DNA from 4 places in the Streptococcus sp. IsoGale022 genome. Region 2 is predicted to be linked to each of the others. Evidence: predicted binding sites of a transcription regulator. Region 2 holds the regulator's gene; each other region holds the start of a gene.
The links. The regulator Rex, encoded in region 2, represses fermentation and respiration genes when NADH is low (regulators of the CRP and FNR family bind a similar motif). The targets are predictions, from matches to a motif close to TTGTGAANTANTTCACAA.
Positions count from the first base shown of each region.

Region 1: the regulator Rex is predicted to act here: its motif matches at 2,141-2,158, upstream of RG608_RS07190 (2,3-butanediol dehydrogenase).
Region 3: the regulator Rex is predicted to act here: its motif matches at 2,147-2,164, upstream of RG608_RS00570 (formate/nitrite transporter family protein).
Region 4: the regulator Rex is predicted to act here: its motif matches at 2,194-2,211, upstream of RG608_RS09820 (1-propanol dehydrogenase PduQ).

Region 1 is NZ_JAKZJI010000011.1:71,724-77,273, reverse strand. It holds gene RG608_RS07210 (GIY-YIG nuclease family protein) at 1-432, shown strand, start outside; gene RG608_RS07205 (hypothetical protein) at 457-1,155, shown strand; partial or broken gene RG608_RS07200 (PASTA domain-containing protein) at 1,095-1,631, shown strand; gene RG608_RS07195 (hypothetical protein) at 1,714-2,070, shown strand; gene RG608_RS07190 (2,3-butanediol dehydrogenase) at 2,192-3,238, shown strand; partial or broken gene RG608_RS07185 (transposase) at 3,343-3,447, opposite strand; gene RG608_RS07180 (TVP38/TMEM64 family protein) at 3,516-4,142, opposite strand; gene RG608_RS07175 (hypothetical protein) at 4,320-5,009, shown strand; gene RG608_RS07170 (YqeG family HAD IIIA-type phosphatase) at 5,185-5,550, shown strand, end outside.
Region 2 is NZ_JAKZJI010000001.1:3,095-8,644, forward strand. It holds gene gyrA (DNA gyrase subunit A) at 1-568, shown strand, start outside; gene RG608_RS00015 (class A sortase) at 583-1,338, shown strand; gene radC (DNA repair protein RadC) at 1,493-2,176, shown strand; gene RG608_RS00025 (gamma-glutamyl-gamma-aminobutyrate hydrolase family protein) at 2,245-2,937, opposite strand; gene RG608_RS00030 (redox-sensing transcriptional repressor Rex) at 2,962-3,609, opposite strand; gene RG608_RS00035 (DUF4649 family protein) at 3,730-3,951, opposite strand; gene RG608_RS00040 (DUF1831 domain-containing protein) at 4,073-4,420, opposite strand; gene RG608_RS00045 (cysteine desulfurase family protein) at 4,422-5,534, opposite strand; gene RG608_RS00050 (ribose-phosphate diphosphokinase) at 5,545-5,550, opposite strand, start outside.
Region 3 is NZ_JAKZJI010000001.1:121,773-127,322, reverse strand. It holds gene RG608_RS00580 (amino acid permease) at 1-1,120, shown strand, start outside; gene mmuM (homocysteine S-methyltransferase) at 1,130-2,077, shown strand; gene RG608_RS00570 (formate/nitrite transporter family protein) at 2,191-2,988, shown strand; gene RG608_RS00565 (hypothetical protein) at 3,227-3,568, shown strand; gene RG608_RS00560 (hypothetical protein) at 3,674-4,297, shown strand; ribosomal protein L10 leader region at 4,408-4,543, shown strand; gene rplJ (50S ribosomal protein L10) at 4,581-5,081, shown strand; gene rplL (50S ribosomal protein L7/L12) at 5,155-5,523, shown strand.
Region 4 is NZ_JAKZJI010000020.1:5,020-10,569, reverse strand. It holds gene RG608_RS09830 (ANTAR domain-containing response regulator) at 1-454, opposite strand, end outside; gene RG608_RS09825 (BMC domain-containing protein) at 479-823, opposite strand; gene RG608_RS09820 (1-propanol dehydrogenase PduQ) at 920-2,062, opposite strand; adenosylcobalamin (AdoCbl) riboswitch at 2,372-2,520, shown strand; gene RG608_RS09815 (cob(I)yrinic acid a,c-diamide adenosyltransferase) at 2,781-3,380, opposite strand; gene cobT (nicotinate-nucleotide--dimethylbenzimidazole phosphoribosyltransferase) at 3,393-4,460, opposite strand; gene RG608_RS09805 (kinase) at 4,462-5,328, opposite strand; gene cobD (threonine-phosphate decarboxylase CobD) at 5,321-5,550, opposite strand, start outside.

The sequences.
Region 1 (5,550 bases), on a different contig from region 2:
TTTGAAAAAACAATAGATTTTCCCGGTTATGAAAATTTGTCTATGACTTACGAAAAGTTGAAGACAAATTGGAATAATAGAACTTGGAGAGAGCATCTTTCAACTGTTTATGGCGTTTATCTTATTACTGATACAAAAACAGGAAAACTTTATGTAGGCTCTGCTTATGGGGACAATGGAATGTATGGGCGTTGGTCAGCTTATTTGAACGATGGATATGATAAATTAGAGCTGGAAGATAATAAATATCCAAATAAGAGATTGAAAGAGATTGTTGATAAAAAAGGAATTGATTATATAAAAAAATATTTTCAGTATTCTATTTTAGAAATATTTACTAAGAATGAATTGGGAAAACAAAAAGCGCTTAATCGAGAAAAATATTGGAAAAAGGTTCTACAGTCAAGAGAATTTGGCTATAATGCGAATTAGGATAAAAATAAAACGGGGGATAATATGGAAGATTGGGAAAAGAAAAGACTGATTGATGAATCAAATAGTAAAATTGATGAGCATAACCGCCTAATAGATGAAGGGAATAGAGCAAGAGAAGAACATTATCGTAAGATAGAGGCTCAAAGAGAGGAACTTTTACGTTTAGAGAAAAATAGAATAAGAGAAACAGCAGATAGAGAGCAAGAAAAAGAATACAAAGATAAAATTCTTGACTTAAAAAAGCGATGGGCTGAATCGAATGACACTAGTCAACAACAGCGGTATCAAATTTTAATTGCTGAAGCTGAGCAGGAATATAATGATTATTTAGCAGAGAAAGAAAGAATAAGACAAATTGAAGATGAGAAGAGACAGCAATTCTTAAAACAATATGAACAAAAACTTCAGAAAATTAAAGAAGAAAAGCAACAAACAGTTAAAATAGCACACAGAAAAAGTTTCATTAAGCGAGTTATCATAGGAAGTGTTTTTCTTATATTTCTTGTAATAGTCTTAACTACTTGGAGGTCAAATAAATTAAGTAGTAAAGGTGTACGTGATCGAGCTTCATCTATGAGTTCTAATGCTAGTTCTTCATCAAAGAAGGATTCAAAAATAGACAAGACAAAAAATAATAGTGCTCCAAGTGTAACTAATCAAAAAAATTTACTATGGAGAACTATGTTGGTCAAACAAAATCAGCCGTGGTTGAAAATCTGAAAACAAACTATAATGTCTCTGAGAAATTGATTGAGATTGTTGAGGAAGAATCGGACGAGTACGAGCCAGGTCAGGTGATTCGCCAGTCTCCGGTTGCTGGTTCGACCTATGATTTGACTTCTAATCATAAGATCAAGCTGACAGTAGCGAAAGAAGTGACTAGTGTGCTTATGCCTGACTTTGGCAGCATGCAGTATACCTATGCCAATGCTCGGACTTATTTAATTCAAATGGGAGTTTCTTCATCTCGGATTGAGCGGGTTGTTGACCGAAAGGTTACTTCGACACAGGCGGACTTGGTGACCTCTCAGTCGCCAAAGGCAGGTCAGAAAATTGACCTCAAGTCTAATAAAAAAATCACTCTTTACGTGACAGAAGCAACGACACCATCGTCATCATCATCTAGCAGTTCGAAAAATAGCTCATCATCTGATGATGAAAATCATTCTAGTAGTTCTAGTTCTTCCGACTATTGATATTTTTGCTATATCATAATTCCCTTATTTGTAGTCTCAAGTTTTCTATGTTAAAATAATTAAAAAAACAAAGGAGTCTTTTATGTCGGAAATCAAAGTGAAACGTGGGACAGGTTTTGTAGGGATTATTGGAAAGTTTCCAATCTTTATCAATAATCAGAAAGTTGGCGCAATTAAGAATGGTGATGAGGCTGTCTTCCCTATTGAGGGGGAAGAAGCTGTTGTTCGTGTAGGAGCAGCTCCTATGAAAACTAAGCCAGTGACAGTTAAAGCAGGACAAACTTTGTTGATTGAAACAAATTTTACTAATGTTTCTATTTGTTTAGGAACTTTAGTGGTTGCTTTTCTATTTGGCGGATTGCTCCGTGCGATTCTCTTGATTCTTTATATCGTTTTAATGTTTCTTTTTCCGTTTTACTCGGCTAGAATTGCAGAATAAGTCTAAGACCAGCTGATGCTGGTTTTTTGTATGTTATTTTTTGAAAATGTAGCTAATCTTTTGACAAGATTTCTGAAAGGGTTTACAATAAAACTAACAAATTATAAAGCGAGGTATGTTTATGGCAAAAATGAATGCTGCGCGTTGGTATGGCGCTAAAGATGTCCGTATTGAAGAAGTGGATGTACCGGAAGTCCAACCGCATCAGGTCAAAATTGCGGTCAAGTATACAGGAATCTGTGGAACTGACTTGCATGAATATCTGGATGGTCCGATTTTTATTCCGACAGAAACAGAGCATGTCTACTCTGGCCAGAAAGCGCCTGTAACTTTGGGACATGAGTTTGCTGGGGAAATTGTTGAGGTCGGCAGTGCAGTGACACGGGTCAAGGTTGGCGATCGGGTGACAGTTGAGCCCATTTTGGCTAAGCATAATCTTGTCGGTGATTATAATCTGGATCCTAATCTAAACTTTGTCGGTTTGGCGGCAGACGGTGGTTTTGCCAAATACTGTGTTTTGGACGGAGACATTGTTCACAAAGTTCCAGACAGCCTTAGCTATGAGCAGGCAGCCTTGACAGAACCTGCTGCTGTGGCTGTTTACGCGGTCCGTCAGTCAGCTCTTAAGACGGGCGATACAGCGGTTGTCTTCGGTTTGGGACCAATCGGGCTCTTGATTATTGAGGCTTTGCGGGCAGCCGGTGCATCTAAGATTTATGGAGTTGAATTATCTCCAGAACGCCAAGCCAAGGCAGAGGAGCTTGGGGCGATTATTGTGCGACCAGAAGAAGGCGAAGACGTGGTAGCTGCTATTCATCGTTTAACTGGTGGCGGGGCAGATGTGTCTTATGAAGTGACTGGGGTGCCGGTTGTGCTGGGACAAGCTTTGGCTGCTGTTCACAAGGCTGGAGAATGTATGGTGGTTTCTATCTGGGAACGAGAAGCTAGCATCAACCCTAATGAATTTGCCATTCAAGAAAAATCGCTTAAGGGTATTATCGCCTATCGGCATATTTTCCCTAAGGTGCTGGAACTGATGGAGCAGGGTTATTTCTCTGCTGATAAGCTTGTGACAAAGAAGATTAAACTGGAGGATATTGTGCAAGAAGGCTTTATCGAGCTGACTCAGGACAAGGCGCAGATCAAGATTTTGGTATCGCCAGAATAAAATCTTTGCTTAATCATGAGACGAAAATCAGTCAAAACTGGCTGATTTTTCTTTATGGTTTGTGCTGTAATAAGTAAAGTTTTAGAAAGAGGTTGGGATGTCAAAAGTTTTGAAAGGTTCATTCCATATTTTTCTGAAAGTCGCTTTAAGCTGATTCCTTGTTTTCTTAGTTCATAGATTCGAACTTTATCCTCATAAGTTAGTTTCATTTAAAAACACCCCAAAAGTTAGATTTTTTCTGTCTAACTTTTGGGGTACGGTTCAATTCAACTTCTTTTTATTTGGAGACCATTTTCCAGAAAAAATCAATGATATAGGTCAATCCGTAGGTATAGATGACGAGGGTGATGGGCTTGCAGAGAAGGATAATCAACATGTACTTTTTGAAAGTCATCTTGGTCAGGGCGGCCAGCATGCAGAGAAAGTCGGCTGGACTGATGGGCCAAATCATCATGAAGATAAAGAAGCGCTCAAAGCGGTTGCCCTTATCCAGCCAGCCGATATATTTATCATAAGTACGCTTGCTGACGACAGACTGAACAAAAGCCGGACCGTAGGTGCGCGCCAGATAAAATATAATGGCGCAGCCAATGACAATACCGATATAGTTATAAATGGTGCCGACGATATGGCCGTAGATGAAAACACCAGCGACAGAGGTCAGGGCGCCAGGGATAATGGGCACGACCGTCTGTAGAATCTGCAGGAAGATAAAGAGAGGAGGTCCCCAGATACCTGCCTGCTGGATAAAGGCTGAGAGAGTTTCCTTGGACTGGAGAATGCCTGCGAAATATGCCCAAAGACAAAAGGCCACCGTTCCTAGAGCGCCAATGGCGGACGACCAGTTGATAATCTTTTGCAAAAGAGGGGAAACAACTTGCATCTGCCTGTTTTTTTCTGCCATACAAACCTCCAGAACATTTATACTATCACCACTATAATATCATCTTTTTTCCTTTTTGTAACACTTGAGGCTGTAAGTGCCAAAAAGCCTCAAAGATGATATAATGATGTAATTAGTAAACCATAAGTTTTCAAATAATCGTTCAAAATCAAAAAATGCGTAAGAGGAGAGCCTATAGTGGAAGAATATCTAAATTTATATCATCAAAAATTATGGGAAATTGCATATGATAATCTCATAAGAGTATTTTCCCACCCTCATACAATTATTCTCTTTGTATTATTTTTAATTATTTGTTCCTTAATTTGTTTCTTATTTTTCGGAAAAACACGTACTTTACTATTTGTAGTTAGTTATTTCTTCTTGTTCCTTTTGGGAGTAGTCGCAGAGTATGTGAATAGCTATAGCAAAATTATGAATCCATCTTCTCCATACAACAATTCTTTAAGCATTGCTTCATTAAGACATGAAACCGTTCTTCCGATGCTTGAGCATGTAGATGAGATTCCCCTAGCTAGTGTTGATGGAGAGCTCAAGAGAGAAGATATTATATTGTTTGCAGTGTCGAATCCTAGCTACTACGACGGTCTTTTTAATGATATAGCAATGTTATTAACCGGTGAGTATAAAATAGGAACAGATTTTCTAGTTGCATTAGTAGGCTATGAAGAGAAAAATGATGAATGGAAATCTGTTGATATTCGTATTGCCCCGGGTGTTGAGGAGAAGGATTTTCAGAAATTTTCTAAGGTTCTTCACATTAAAAAAGGTGAAGCAGAGGGTGCTACCGGTATTATTCTCGATCTTCAAGAATTTTATGAATTAAAATTACGGAAAGAAAAAGATGGCCACTGGCCTAGACTGTGAGTATGAGTTTTTGTCCCATTTTAAGATGAAGTTCCCCATTTGGGGAGCTATTTTTATTTGTTTGAAAAATAGAAAAGTGAACATCACCTATTCGCTCTAGAAGAAATAGGACCATGAGTGCCAAAAAGCCCATTTTATGCTATAATAATGAGAATACGAATTTTTGGAGAGAGATGTGGCGATTGAAGATTATATGCCGGACTTTGCGGTCGAGGCAGTTTACGATTTGACAGTAGAGAGTTTGAAAAAACAGGGAATCAAAGCTGTTTTGGTGGATTTGGATAATACCCTGATTGCTTGGAATAATCCTGATGGGACCCCAGAGATGAAGAAGTGGCTCCATGATTTGCGGGACGCGGGCATTCGGATTATTGTGGTGTCCAATAATAACCAAAAACGAGTCAAGCGGGCTGTGGAAAAATTTGAAATTGACTATATCTACTGGGCGATGAAACCCTTCACCTGGGGAATTGACCGGGCACTCAAGCTTTTTCATTTTGAAAAAAAGGAAGTGGTCATGGTGGGCGACCAGCTCATGACG
Region 2 (5,550 bases):
TCGTCAGAACGGCCTTAAGGCTTTGAATTTGAAAGACGAAGACGAGTTAATCAATGTCTTTCTGACGGACGGCGCTGCAGACGTTATCATTGGTACTAAGTTTGGTTATTCTGTCCGCTTTAATGAGACAGCTGTTCGGAGCATGAGTCGTATAGCGACTGGTGTCCGCGGAGTTAATCTTCGAGAGGGCGATCAGGTTGTTGGAGCGGGTGTGATTGCTGAGGGAGACGAAGTGCTTGTCATTACCGAAAAAGGCTATGGTAAGCGTACTCTTGCCAGCGAGTATCCAACCAAGGGCCGTGGTGGTAAAGGGATTAAAACAGCCAATATCACTGATAAGAACGGGCCTCTTGCTGGTCTGATGACAGTGACTGGCGAAGAAGATTTGATGATTATCACTAATACTGGTGTCATCATTCGGACCAGTGTGGCTAATATTTCTCAGACCGGTCGCTCAACCATGGGAGTTAAGGTCATGCGTCTGGACCAAAATGCTCAGATTGTCACCTTTACAAGCGTCGAAGCAGACGATAAAGAAGATGTAGCAGAGGAAGAAAACGAATCGTAAAAGAGGACCTCTATATGGCACAAGGAAAAAGAAGTCGAAAAAGAAAACAAAAAAGCAAAAGAAATATTTTTATCAATATTGTTGCGACATTATTAATTATTGTGGCTCTTGGCTTAATCTTTAATGCGCAAATCCGAAACATGATTATGGTTTGGCATACCAACCAATATCAGGTTAGCAAGGTTTCCAAAGACTCTATAAATAAAAATAAAAATGCTGAGACTAGCTTTGATTTTAATAAGGTAGAGTCGCTTTCTACAGAAGCGGTCATCAATGCTCAGTGGAAAGCGCAGCAACTGCCTGTTATCGGAGGCATCTCTATTCCAGAAGTATCCATGAACTTGCCGATCTTCAAAGGACTGGATAATGCTGGATTGTATTATGGTGCTGGTACGATGAAAGAGACCCAGCAGATGGGGCAGGGAAATTATGCCTTGGCTAGCCACCATGTCTTTGGCATCACAGGGGCTAGTAACATGCTCTTTTCCCCACTGGACCGTGCTAAGGCTGGTATGAAGATTTATATCACCGATAAAGAGCAAGTCTATACTTATGTAATCACCAGTGTTGAAACAGTAACTCCGGATCGAACGGATCTGATTGAGGATACAGAAGGTGTTACAGAGATTACTTTAGTTACTTGTGAGGATGCCGCGGCAACCAACCGGACTATTGTCAAGGGAACATTAGAAGGTTCTGTCGAGTATGATAAGGCTCCTAAGGAAGTTCTTGAATCTTTCAGTAAGTCTTATAACCAAATGCAGATTTAAAGACAAAAAACTAAAAAAATTTCACTCCAAAGGTTAGGAAGAACTCTAACTTTTGGAGTTTTTTTATCTAAATTTTGTTTTAGGCGAAAGATTTTTTATATCAATTCTTGCTGATTCTGACTCTTTTTCCGAATTATAAGATAAGGAGGTTTCTATGTATAGCATTTCATTTCAAGATGATATTAGCATGATGCCACGGGAGCGTTTGATGAGAGAAGGGGCTGAAAAACTCAGTAACCAGGAGCTCCTATCAATCTTTCTCAGGACAGGCAATAAAAAAGAAACTGTTTTTCAAGTTTCTCAAAGAATTTTATCATCTATTTCCAGTCTGAACGATCTTAAGTATTTAACTTTGCAGGAATTGCAGACTATTTCTGGAATCGGTCCGATTAAGGCTGTGGAGCTGCAGGCCATTATCGAATTAGGGCGTCGGATTAACCGAGCAGAGGTTCTTCAGAAAGAGCAGATTATGGGCAGTCAAAAATTAGCTCAGAAGATGCAGCAAGAGCTAGGAGACATGAGGCAGGAGTGCTTGGTTGCTATTTATCTTAATAGTCAAAATCAAATCTTGCACCAGCAGACTATTTTCATGGGGACTGTAAGCAGAAGTATTGCTGAGCCAAGAGAAATTCTCCACTATGCTCTCAAGCACCTAGCGACATCTATCATACTGGTACACAATCATCCATCAGGCTCAGTCGTTCCTAGCAGAAACGACGATGAGGTGACCCAGCATATGAAAGAAGCGTGTGAGATGATGGGCTTGGTTCTTTTAGATCATTTAATTGTGTCCAAGTCTAACTACTATAGCTACCGAGAAGAGGCAGATATGATATAATTTGATTTACGTGAATATAAAAAACTTCTATTCGTGTAGAACAGAAGTTTTTCTAGGAATAGAGGATTTTAAAGAATATTGACAACATAATCAAACAGAGCTAAGTCTCCTTCTCTGGAGCCAAACAAGAACTCTGGGTGCCATTGGACGCCAAGGAAAGGACTGCCGTCAGTAGAAGTGATGGCTTCAATAATTTTATCTCGCGGATCATAGGCGATGACTTCTAGGCCAGCAGCTAAATCCTTGATACTTTGGTGGTGGAAGGAGTTGATTTCAGATGCAGGGCCATAGATTTCATGCAGAATGGAGCCGTTCTTGGTCACCATGCTTTGAGTTGTGTACTCAGCAGAGCTATCTTGCCAATGATCTTCAATGTCTTGATGAAGAGTACCGCCTAGGGCGACATTATAAAGTTGAGTTCCGCGGCAGACGGTGAAGATTGGTTTATTTTGACGACGGGCTTCCTTGATTAAAGCTAATTCAAAAATGTCCCGTTTGAGTAGATAATCATCGCTGTCAATGACTTTTTCTTCTCCATAGAACTGGGGACATACATTCTGACCGCCTGTGATGATTAATTTATTGACAATGGAAACATACTGTTTAGCCATTTCTTCATCACCGATTGGCAAAATCATTGGAATTCCGCCAACTTCTTTAACTCCCTCAACGAATCCTGTCGCTGTATAGCTCATATGGATGAAGTGATCGTCTGGGATTTCTCTTTCATTTCCGGTTATTCCAATAATAGGTTTACTCATAGAGTGTTTAATACCTCTTTCAAATTAATAATCATTTTTTCTCATGAAGTAGAGCAGAGTCTGCAGTTCGCTAGTCAGGTCAACATACTGAACGACCACGTCCTTAGGCAGGGATAGGTTCACTGGTGAGAAGCAGAGAATACCCTTTACACCAGCCTGAACTAAGATAGATGCGACTTCTTGGGCTTTTATGCTAGGTACAGTTAGGATGGCAGTTTGCACATTTCCTGACTGTATTTTTTCTTTGGTTTGGGAAATTCCATAGATAGGAATCCCATCGTTGGTTGTGCTGCCAACTTCTGGATGGTCATCTGTGTCAAAAGCCATTACAACCTTCATTTTATTGCGCTCATGAAAACGATAGTGCAGTAGAGCCCGCCCCATATTACCAACACCAACAATCATGACATTGGTGATAGCATTGTCATTCAAGAGGTCAGCAAAAAAGTTCATTAATTTCTTGACATCATAACCAAATCCTCTGCGGCCAAGTTCACCGAAATAAGAAAAATCTCGTCTGACAGTAGCAGAGTCAATACCAATGGCTTCAGCGATTTGCTTGGAGTTGGCTTTCTCAATCTTCTCAGCATTAAACCGTTTAAAAATACGATAGTAGAGCGACAGTCTCTTAGCTGTTGCTCGAGGAATTGTAGTATTTTTTTCAGTTTTCACAAAATCACAACCTTTCTAATTCTATTTTATAGGAAGTTTGTGAAAAAATCAACTAATTAAGGATGTTTGATTTATAAAAAAGAAAATCAGTAATCGCTGGGAATGGTAGGGGTGAAAAACTTAGTCCTGATAGGGACGTAGGTCTAACTGGTACATTTGGCGGTACAAGTCCCCAATTAGCCCTGTAAAAGGCAGCTGGTGTCCCTTATAAGTAACAGTAAGCACCTTGAGCGAGTCAGGAACCGTGACGCAGCCAGAGAAGGCTAGAAGAAATTCGTCGAAGTCTTCATAGGTGAGTGTTCGTTTTACCTTATATGAGTCCAAATAGGTCAGTTCAACCATGGTTAATCCTTTCTTTTGGTTCGATTAGTCATTTGATATTTTCAAGCGTTCCAAGTAGAGGTCAAGCTCGTTTAAATTTTGAAGAGTCAAAACCAAAAAAGCAAAATTACGAGAATCTTGCTTATTGTGGTGTCTTTTCAAAAATATTTCTTTCAACCAAGCTATCCATCAAGAAATAAAATTTTTGTTGGATAATGTGATGATCTTCTGATTTGAAAATATTGACCAAGCGCAGGCCTGATTTGTCAGTGATGTTGATTTTGAAGCCATTCAAATCTTTATTGACGATGATTTTCAGCAGAAAGCCATTTCCGCTATTGGGTACAGATTCCAGCAGACGAGAGAGTTCATAGTTGCCAACCTTGCTTTCAGCGAATGTATTGTCGCGCAAGGTGAATTTCTTGACATTTGGGTGAAGTGAATAGGTATATTCACAGTTTGCTAAGCTAACAGATGTTTGAAAGGCCATCTTATCCTCCTAAAATTTCTTTTAATTTCTTTGTAAATGATTGAATCTCTTGCAAAGTCGTTTGGTCCGAAGTGCTGATCCGAATGGACTCATACAAGCGATTGGAATCCCTGCCATACATAGCCTGCAAGACATGACTGGGTTGTATAGCTCCGGCTGTGCAGGCTGAGCCTGTTGAAATGGAAAAGCCATTTAAATCCATTTGAAGCAGAAGCAGGTCATTTTTTTGATTGGGAAATCCCAAATTGATGACATATGGCAAGCTTGGTTGACTTTCATTTAAGTAAAAGTCAATGTCCGATAAGTCAGCAAGTAAGTTGTCTTTTAAGTCTTGTGCACGCTCTAGATTTTCTTTTAGATGTTCCATGCTTTCTGACAGAGCCGCCGCCATGGCTGTGATAGAGATTAGATTTTCAGTTCCGGCCCGGTGTTTTTCTTCCTGATCACCACCGTGCATGAAATTGTCAAAATCCATCTTCTTGGCATAAAGGAAGCCAACGCCTTTGGGACCGTGAAACTTATGAGCTGAAGCAGATAGAAAGTCAATCCCTAGCTCGTCAGGGGAGATGGGAAATTTACCAATTGCTTGGACAGCATCAACGTGAAAAGCAGCAGGATGTTCTTGCAGTAATTTACCAATTTCCTTAATGGGAAGGATAGCACCAGTTTCGTTATTAACTGCCATGACAGATACAAGAATAGTGTCAGGTCTAAGTGCCTTCTTAATATCCTCCGCTCGAATCTGACCATCCACTGGCTGAACAAAAGTAGCTTCGAAGTCGAATTTGTCTACTAAGTACTCTACCACTTCTAAGACAGCATGGTGCTCAATAGCGGTGGTGACAATATGCTTCCCTCGGTTCTGGTGACGAAGGGCATAGCCTTTGATAGCAGTATTATTGCTTTCAGTGCCGCCTGAAGTAAAAAGAATCTTATTGCTTTGAGTATGCAGGGCATGAGCAATATCCTCACGCGCTTGTCTGAGCAGTTTACTAGCTTCTCGGCCATGGCTGTGCGTACTGGAAGGATTTCCAAAGACGGTCATAGTCTTGGTCATTGCTTGGATTGCAGCGGACGACAAAGCAGTTGTAGCAGCATTATCTAAATAAATCACTCCGGTTACCTTATTT
Region 3 (5,550 bases), 120 kb from region 2:
AAAGTTTATCAGTCCGGGCACAGGTTTTGCGGTTGCTTGGCTCTATTGGCTTTGTTGGACGGTGGCTTTAGGAACAGAGTTCTTGGGTGCAGGTATGCTGATGCAACGATGGTTTCCTAGTGTTCCAGCTTGGTTTTTTGCGGCTTTTTTTGCAGCTATAATTTTTGGGATGAACGCTCTTAGTGTTAGATTGTTTGCAGAAGCAGAATTCTACTTTTCAAGCATCAAGGTCATCACGATTATTGTTTTTATTATCTTGGGAATTGGTGCGATATTTGGTCTGATTCCTATGAGTCACCATCAAAACGCGCCTTTCTTCAGTAACTTGACAGCTCACGGAGCTCTTCCTAAAAGCTGGACAGCTCTTTTGTCTATTATGCTGGCAGTAAACTACGCCTTTTCAGGTACAGAACTCATTGGTATTGCTGCAGGAAAAACGGATAATCCGACAGAAGCTGTGCCTAAAGCTATTAAAACAACGATTGGTCGTTTAGTAATTTTCTTTGTTTTGACAATCATTGTTCTAGCTGCTTTGTTACCAGTCAAGGAAGCAGGAGTGACACAGGCTCCTTTCGTAACTGTTTTTGATAAGATTGGTTTACCTTATGCAGCGGATATCATGAATTTTGTTATCTTGACAGCTATTTTGTCAGCGGGAAATTCTGGGCTATATGCTTCTAGTCGTATGCTATGGTCTTTGGCAAATGAAGGAATGATCAGCCGAAAGGTTGTAAAAATTAATCGACATGGTGTACCAATGAGAGCTCTCTTATTATCTATGTTAGGGGCTGCGTTATCACTTTTTGCAAGTTTTTATGCGGCAGACACAGTTTTCCTAGCTTTGGTTTCGATTGCCGGTTTTGCGGTGGTAGTTGTTTGGTTGTCTATTCCCATTGCTCAAATTCATTTTCGCAAAGAATGGCTGAAAGAACATAATGAAGAGGAACTAGCTTTCAAAACTCCCTTCAGTCCTTTCTTGCCTTACATTACGATAGTTCTTTTGGTTCTATCTGTCGTCGGGATTGCTTGGGATAAGTCGCAAAGAGCAGGACTTTATTTTGGTCTACCTTTTGTTGGTCTTTGCTATTTGTATTATTACCTTCGTCATCGTAGTTTTTAGGAGTATTTCATGGGAAAATTTAAAGATTTACTTGAAAACCAAGAAATTATTATTTTAGATGGAGCCTTAGGTACAGAGTTGGAAAGTCTGGGTTATGATGTATCTGGTAAGCTTTGGTCCGCTCAATACCTATTAGACCAGCCTCAGATTATTCAAGATGTGCATGAAAGCTATGTGAGAGCTGGCAGTGACATCATCACTACGTCCAGTTATCAGGCCAGCATTCCAGCATTTATAGAGGCAGGACTAACTCCTGAAAAGGCTTATGATCTTTTGAAAGAGACAGTCTTCTTAGCACAAAAGGCAATCCAAAATGTCTGGCAAGCATTATCTCCAGAAGAGCAAAAGCAGCGATCCTATCCTCTAGTTGCAGGCTCGGTAGGGCCTTATGCTGCCTATTTAGCTGATGGTTCGGAGTATACGGGGGACTACCAGCTGAGCGAAGAGGAATTCCAAGAGTTTCACCGTCCGCGTATTCAAGCTTTGTTAGAAGCGGGCTGTGATTTATTGGCTATTGAAACCATTCCAAATGGAGCAGAAGCGGCAGCAATCCTCCGACTTTTAGCTGAGGAATTTCCGCAGGCTGAGGCTTATTTGTCCTTTGTCGCCCAGTCGGAGAATGCTATATCAGATGGTACTAAGATTGAGGAATTAGGAAACTTGGCTCAAGAAAGTCCACAAGTCTTAGCAGTTGGTTTTAACTGTACAGCTCCACATTTAATTACTCCTTTATTAGATGGGCTTGGACAAGTGTGCAACAAACCTTTTCTGACCTATCCAAACTCTGGCGAAACTTATAATGGCTTGACCAGGACTTGGCATGACAATCCAGAGCAGGAGCGGAGCTTGCTGGAAAATAGTAAACTTTGGCAAAATCAAGGAGTGCGGCTTTTTGGCGGTTGCTGTCGAACACGGCCAGAAGATATTTATCAGTTAGCAAAAGGATTTAAGGTTTGAAAATAGATTTTCAAACCTCTTTTAGAAAATTTAAAAAGGTTCTCGAAAACGCTATCAAAAGAAAGAACTTTGTGATATACTATACATAGTTTAAATTAATAGGAGAAATTTTTATGCCTGAATCGACATTTATCCCTAAAATTGAAGCAGCTTGCCGCAAGAAAGAAGCTTTGTTTGATACAAGCAAGGCCAAGTACGCTGTTCGTTCCATCTTTGCTGGAGCTTTCCTGACCTTTAGTACTGGTGCTGGAGCTATTGCGGCTGATTTGACGAATAAGATCGTTCCAGGAACTGGGCGTTTTCTCTTTCCTTTCATCTTTGCTTGGGGATTGGCTTACATTGTCTTTCTAAATGCAGAGTTGGTGACTTCCAACATGATGTTTCTGACTGCTGGTACCTTTTTGAAGAAGATTGACTGGAAAAAAGCCTTGATGATTTTGCTTTATTGTACCTTTTTCAATCTGATTGGCGCTTTGATTGCCGGCTGGCTCTTTGCTAACTCGGCTGCTTATGCAGGGCTTAGCAAAGATAGTTTCATTTCTGGTGTTGTGCAGATGAAGCTTGCTCGATCTAATGAGCTGATTCTGCTCGAGGGAGTGTTAGCCAATATCTTTGTTAATATTGCTATTCTTTCCTTCGTCTTGGTCAAGGATAGTACAGCTAAGCTCTTCTTAGTTATATCAGCTATTTATATGTTTGTATTCTTGACTAACGAACACTTGGCTGCTAACTTTGTTTCCTTTGCTATCGTGAAATTCAGCTCAGCAGCAGCGGAAGTGCAAAATTTTGGTATTGGAAATATCCTACGCCACTGGGGCGTAACCTTTATCGGTAACCTCATCGGTGGTGGCCTACTCATAGGTTTGCCATACGCTTGGTTTAATAAAAAGGAAGAAAATTACGTAGATTAAAATGCAGCCTTAGGGCTGTATTTTTTTGAAAAAATATTTGGATTTCACTTTTCTAAAGTCTAATTCAAACAAAGATGTCAATACCTTTCAGTTCTCTAGTACGATCTTTGACTAACTTTCTAGTCTCTTCTTTAATTTTTATTGGCTATCAATCTTTAATATCTAAGCAAAAAAGTTGACAGAATTATCGAAGTTTGTTAAATTAATTTGGTATATTATGCAATCAAAAGGAGATGTTATGAATAAGATCACTATTCAGTCACCAGATGGGAGCAAAGTTAAAACCTTGTCACCATCCTACTCTATTACAACGTTACTATTTAGTTTTTTTGTCCCGCTTTTTCGAAAGGACTGGAAATACTTTGGTATTATTTTAGGTTCTTTCTGCGCTTTGCTTGTTATTGCTGTGCTTTTCATTCCAGAAGATTTGTTAAAGCCAACTGGAACAGCCTTTAATTTCTTTTGGACTTTTTTCTATAATCGTTTTTGGATAAAAGATCGTATTTTCAAAGATGGCTGGCTGCCTGTCGATGAAGAAAGCAGAAATCTGCTGAAGAAGACTTTTCCAAATATGTCATAAAATGACTGAAATGAGTTTTTTCTATGATAAACAAAGTTAAATACACAAAAGGGAAATGCGATATAAAAGGAGATAAAGAATTGAGTTTAAGAGGAAATGAGGGAAGTGGGAAAAAGATTTAAGTTTTCGCCGCTTAGAGCTAGAATTTTGTTGATGATTGGTCCAGTAATAAGTGCTATCTTCTTTGGTTTATATTCGTGTAGTTTTATTTATCATACATTAAAAGTAGGATTATCATTTTGGCTAGATATGATTCGTGAAAATTTTATGTCGATTCTTTTCTTTATTTGGATCAATATGAGTTTAGTCGAGTCTATCTATAGAATGATAAAAAATAATCTTTTGTTAAACAGTAATATTCAGGAATTGAGAGATTGCTACCCTGAGCTTGAGAAGGACTGGCAAAATCTTAATGATGCGGATTACCTTGACGAAGATTTGCAAGTTTTGGTCTATGCCGATCATCTCATTTGTTACAGGACATTTGATATTGCCTACCTACCAGAATGTTCTAAGATAGATGCATTTATGAAGATGCATCGTTTTAGAGGTCATCGTAAGGTGAGACGAGTTCATTTTTCTGCATGGTATCTTGATGGCAGTGAATCTGAACTCCGTACAAATGAGTTTCGAAGTTTTGTTGGAATGAATCAGAATGCTCATAAAGACGCCTTATTTGATTATTTAAGAGAGAACTTTGATTATATTGAACTCGAAACTTTCGACTAAGGGAAAGAAGTAGATATTAGTCAAGTAAGAGATTTGCGGGATAGTAATATTAAATTCAAAAAGATTGCTTAAAAGACTTGCAATCTTTTTTTTCTTTTGCTATAATTATCAATGGTTTGAAAAAACTGCCTAAGACAGTAGGGGAGCTAGACTCATAAAGATCCTACCGAGGACAAAACGTATCATGTAAAAAGAAGCGTATTGTACTTTCGTGTCTAGGTTTGGGCGCGTTTTTCTTTTGGAAAATTCCCCAAGCAAAATAATTACGGAGGTGAAACACTAAATGAGTGAAGCTATTATTGCTAAAAAAGCGGAACTGGTTGACGCAGTTGCTGAGAAAATGAAAGCTGCTGCATCTATCGTCGTTGTCGACGCTCGTGGTTTGACTGTTGAGCAAGATACCGTTCTTCGTCGTGAGCTTCGTGGAAGCGAAGTTGAGTACAAAGTTATCAAAAACTCAATCTTGCGTCGTGCAGCTGAAAAAGCTGGACTTGAAGACTTGGCATCTGTTTTTGTTGGACCATCTGCAGTAGCATTTTCTAACGAAGATGTTGTTGCTCCAGCGAAAATCTTGAACGACTTTGCTAAGAACGCTGATGCACTTGAAATCAAGGGTGGTGCAATTGAAGGCGTTGTCGCATCAAAAGAAGAGATTCTTGCACTTGCAACTCTTCCAAACCGCGAAGGACTTCTTTCTATGCTCCTTTCTGTACTTCAAGCGCCAGTTCGCAACGTTGCACTTGCTGTCAAAGCAGTTGCAGACAACAAAGAAGACGCAGCTTAATCTTAAGCTACGCAGCGTAGCCTAGCTACGAAAAAAATATTATAAATTTAAAAATTATTTGGAGGAAATAACAATGGCATTGAACATTGAAAACATTATTGCTGAAATTAAAGAAGCTTCAATCCTTGAATTGAACGACCTTGTAAAAGCTATCGAAGAAGAATTTGGTGTAACTGCAGCTGCTCCTGTAGCTGTAGCTGCTGCTGGTGCTGGTGAAGCTGCCGCTGCTAAAGATTCATTTGACGTTGAATTGACTGCAGCTGGTGACAAGAAAGTCGGCGTTATCAAAGTTGTACGTGAAATCACTGGTCTTGGCCTTAAAGAAGCTAAAGAACTTGTTGATGGTGCACCAAACGTTATCAAAGAAGGCGTTGCTGCAGCAGAAGCTGAAGAACTTAAAGCTAAATTGGAAGAAGCTGGTGCTTCTGTTACTCTTAAATAATAGAGTTTCCAATCATAGAAATCAACC
Region 4 (5,550 bases), on a different contig from region 2:
GTAAGCCTTTGGCCTTTTCAATCACAATCCGATCGTCTATCTTTTTCGACAGCTTGACCATTTCATTGGACATCTGCTGAAGCTGGCGGCCCTTCTCAATGCAGACCTCTACCATTGGAATCAAGGACTTGGCATCCAAAGGTTTAACCAAGTAAGCACTAATCCCATTGGTTTTAGCTTTTTGAACATAGTTTTCATCACTGTAGGCTGACAGTAGAATCACACTGTAAGCTAAAGCATCTTCGAGTATCTTCTTACCTGCAGTCAGGCCATCCAGAAGCGGAAGTTTGATGTCCATTATGACCAAGTCACAACGATATTTCTGACACAAATCAATAGCCTCAAAGCCATCGGATGCCTCAGCCACCACTTCATAATCAGCTGTTTCTAATATATTTCGGATATCTAATCTTACAATTGGATCATCATCAACAATTAGTATTCTGCCCTTCATACTTCCCCTCGACAGTTTGATTTTTTATGTCCGTGTTACGACAGTACTGGAGAAGCCCAAAATCTCTTCCAGACCTTGTAAAACGGCAATGAGAGCTGCCTCAACAGAAGAAACGTCACCTGTCATCACGACAGAGCCGCTGAAACGATCCACAAAACCAACTTGAACATCCGCAGCCTTGGTCGCAATATCAACTGCAATGATAGCCGCTTCACTCGGAGTGATCGTCAAGATTCCAATCGCATCCTTGATTTCTGCCTGCAACCCTAATTTTTCAAAAATGACTTCATCAGGATTGGCGATAAGGTGCGCCAAGGTCACTTGTTTCCCAGGAACGTATTCCTGTATCATTCTTTGTTTTTCTTCCAATTTAGTAAACCTTCTTCATGATTTTAAACGTTCAGAAGTGTACTGCATGCTCTTAATCATTATACAATAATTTTGGCATAACAGCAATTCAGAGGATTAAAACGCTTTCTCTAATACTTTAAGCAGTTCTTCTGCTGTAGGGACGCGAGGGTTAGTCGGAGTACAGCCATCATGCAGAGCAGCTTCTGAAATTTCTACCTTGTACTGAGCAAAAGCATCTGCTTTCACACCATATTCTCTTAGAGAAGTTGGCATCTCCAGCTTTCTTTGTAGTTTCTTGATGGCTTCAACCAGCTGTCTTACTCCTGACACAGGACTTGAAGCACTGCATCCCAGTAGTTTGGCAATATCTTGATAGCGGCTGGCTACAGTCTTGTCTGTCGCCTGCCGGTTCCGATTGTTGAATTCGATACCAGCATTATACTGAATGACATGGGGCATTAAAATACTGTTTAAACGACCATGAGGTACATGGAACTTAGCTCCTGCCGCATGTGCCAGACTGTGATTGATACCCAAAGAAGCTGTGTTAAAGGCCATACCAGCCAGAGTGGATGCTGCATGCATCTTTTCACGCGCTTCTACATCCTGACCATTTTTGTAGGCTTTAGGCAGGTATTCAAAGACCAGCTTGATTGCCTTTTCAGCCAAGGCATCAGAGAAGTCCGTAGCCTTGGTCGATACATAAGCTTCAATGGCATGGGTCAATACATCCATTCCAGTGTCAGCCGTTATGTTACCAGGAAGTGACAGAACCAAATCCGCATCTAAGATTGCAACATCCGGAAGGATTTCTTTGGTCACTAAAGGATATTTGGTCCCTCTCTCTGCATCCGTGATTACAGAAAAGGACGTTACTTCAGATCCAGTTCCGCTTGTTGTAGGAATGGCAATGAGAATGGCCTCTGAGAAGGCACCCTGCTTCTTGGCAAAATAATACATAGCCTTGGAAGCATCAATGGCAGAGCCTCCGCCAATAGAAAGCACAATGCTGATTGGCTTGTCTCCAGCACTCTTGATGCCAGCCACAACCGTTTCGATTGGCGGATCAGGCACAATATCTGTGAAAACAACAATATCATTGCTGTCATCAAAGTTGGCTAAAATAGCATCCAGCGTGCCAGATGTCTTCAAAAAAGGATCGGCAACGACTAAAATATGCTCGTTTTTATAATGGCTTAATTGCTGCAGAGCGCCCTTGCCCACATGCAATTCAGTCTTATAGTAAATCTTATACATCTTTTCTCCTTTCTGTTGTATCTGTTTTTAAACAAAAAGAAGCTATATGAAAATAAGACTGCTCCCCTACACACGTCACAGCATTTTCATATAGCTTCATTGCTTATTTATCTTCAGTACCCCTTTGTACTATATGAATTATAACACAAAAGCGCTTTCATGGCAATAAAAAAGTCATTAATATAAGAAGTTTTTAGTGCTGCTTCTCCTTGCAAAGCCAAGCTTATTTGAAGGATTAAATTTTTATTAAAATTTAGTTCATTTTCCTTGTAATTCCCTGTGAAAGGTGTTACAATCTAGTTACTAGGAAATTGATTTTAGTACTTTTAAGGATATGGAAGTCTGGTGCAAATCCAGCGCGGTCCCGCCACTGTGATAAGCTTTTCAGCTTTAAGTCAGGTCTTTATTCTTAAATTTTAGTAGATTTCATGCCTCGATGTAAGGTAGTGATGTCAGTTTGGAACAAACATTTTAGCTTAGTTTCCATTATTGACTCTACGTTTAAGTACGTTAATTTTCTAAAGATGAGGTTTCACTTGTCTTTCTGCAAAGGAGCAGAGTCAATAATTGGAAAGCTAGTGCTAATCAACGAAGCTTAGCATGAAGATACAATGATGTATAGGCGGCTTTCTTTTTTAGAATATCAAAATAAGTTCTGTCCTTCCAAGACTTGGTAAAAGTCAATTTGGAAAGACAGAACTTTTTCTGTTTCTTTTTGTCACTGGCGTTTGCTTGCCCAACGCTCAACATCCGCCTTGGTGATATTGTGGAAGACCTTGGCACCTCTTTCATAGGCAATGTCTTCTTGATGCTTGGTAAAGTTGATTACTCGAGCCAAGGCAAAGAAGTAATCTGATAGACGGTTGACAAAAATCAGGACATTATTGTTAATTTCCGTAGTCCACATAGCCCCTACGATATGACGCTCTGCCCGTCTTGCAATGGTCCGAGCCACATGAATCATGGAAGCAATCTCGTCACCGCCTGGCAGGATAAACCTTTCCAGAGCCGGTGGAATTTCTGCGTAGGTATCAATCCTCTCCTCAATCCAGTCAATCAGCTGCTGATCGACTTTGTAAGGGTAAACTCCCTGAGGAGTAGAGAGGTCTGAACCACAGTCAAAGAGATAATGCTGCAGCTGGAGCAGCTCATCTCTCAGCTTATCATCCTTGTCCAGCTTGGTAATAGTATAACCAATCCAAGAGTTCAGCTCATCAATAGTTCCGTAAGCATTCACTCGTTCCGCATCCTTGGCGACACTTTGGCCACCAACTAGCTTGGTCAAGCCCTTATCACCTGTTTTTGTATAGAGTTGCATATTTTTCCTCCTTTAAGTCACATTTTTGCGAATATCAACATAATCTTCTTCTTTCAAGCTGCCTTCAGCAAAGGTTGGCATATGCTCCATGGTATAAACAGCATTTTCCAGCAGAAAGAAAGCCAAAGGACAACCCGAGCCTTCACCCAGTCGCATGTCCAACAAAAGCATGGGCTCCAGTCCTAGAAAGTCACAGACCAGTCTGTAAGCAGGCTCCGTCGAAGCATGGGAAGCAAAGGTATAGTCCAAGACATGAGGAGTCAGCTGATGGGCAATCAGAAGCCCCGTCAGAGAGATAAGACCGTCCACTACACATGGCAGCTGATAGCGGGCACAGGCGAGATGAGTGCCTGCCATAGCCAGCATATCTAGCCCACCAAGCTTAGCGGTCAGATTCAGAATATCTCCATAAGGAGCATGACGTTCCAGACACCGCTGGATAACGGCTGTTTTATGAGCCTTCATATCCTGAGTCAGACCAGCTCCATAGCCTGTGACGTCTTCTGCTTTGAGACCGAGAACTGCAGCAATGACAGCAGCCGAGGTGGTGGTGTTACCAATCCCCATTTCTCCTGTTCCAAAGAGACGATAGCCGTCTTTGATCAAGGCCTCTGTCTTCTTGTAGCCGACTAGAATTGCCGCTATAGCCTGCTCGCGAGTCATGGCCTGCTCCTCGAGCATATTGCGTGTCCCATGACAGACCTTGTCCTCATTCTTCTCAAAGATATCCTTCTTGCAGCCAATATCTATTAGGCAGATGTCCGAACCAGCATGTTTGGAAATAGCACACAAGCCTGATTTCCCTGCTAGAATATTGCGAGCAACAGTGTAGGTTGTTTCTTGAGGGTTGGCAGAAACGCCTTCAGCCACAATGCCATTATCTGCCACGTAGACGAGGACAATCTTCTTTTTCAAATCAATGGGACCAGAAAACATGGCATGCAAGCGAGCATAGATAGTCTCGAGCTTTCCCAAGGAACCCGGGGGTTTCCCTAATTGATCACAATAGCGCTGGCCTTCTTGAATCTTGTCTTTATCTATCGGAAGAATCTGCTCAATAATTTTTTCTAAGTCTTTCAAACTAGTCTGTCTCCTCCCTGACCGGCTGCACCCCTTCAAAAATAATCCTGCTCAAGGTCCGAGTCTGATAATAAGCCCCACTGGCTGAGCGAGCTAGCTCAGACTCTAGCTTAGGCAAGACTTCTAGCTGTTCCCTGCTCAGTAACAGACCAACCAATGTACCACTATGGGCAACATTGAGACCTAAGCACTGGTATTTTTTTACCAAAGCCAGCAATTCTTTCAAATAGGGCTTGGGCAGCCGTTTGTTATTCAACAAAGCACTATAGCTCGCTAAATGGCCAAGTTTTTCCAAACTCTTCTCCTGACAAGCCTCCTGAAAGAGAGGAAGCAAACGTTTAGACTCCTCAGCTGGATAGCTAGGACTGTCCTTCATCCGAACCAAGTCAAGAGTTGTCACCATCTCCACAGGCTCCAAGATATAAACATAGAGCTCCGGTCGCCAGTCTGTCTGCCAGACCACTTGACCAGTCAGGGGATTAATGACCGTCCAGTCTGCAAAAGCCACCGAGTCAGTAGGCTCAATCTTGGCACAGAGACACGTCAAATCTGCCGCCTTTAGAGGCTGCTTTCGTCCCAGAGCAGCTGCCTGCAGCCAGCTAATCATATCAGCTGTGCTGCTAGAATAGCCCTTGCTGATAGGCAGGTCTGACTCCTGAACAAAAGAGAAATCATTGGACTCAGGCAGGAGCTCCAAAGCTCGCCTTACCTTTTCACCTTGGGCCTGCCTTGCGAGAGACGAAGCCCCATCCAATCTCACTCGACTGCGCTTCTCAATCCCATAGGAGAGCAGGACCTCCTGCTCTCCTACTAAACCTTGAAATAATTCACCGCAGGAACCTGGACAGGAAACCATTACCTTAGTCATAAGGAACCTCTTTCGCCAAGACCTCTGTCAGACAAGCCAGAAACTGTTCATTCTCCTGATGGCTACGGATGGCTATGCGGTAATGACGTTCTGTCAGATCATGATAATTTTGACAGGAACGGATAAAAATCTTTCTCTGCCGAAGCTCCTGACGCAGGTTCAGCCGACCTAAATATTCAAAGAAGATATAGTTGACACTAGGCTTGACCGGTCGAATCTGTG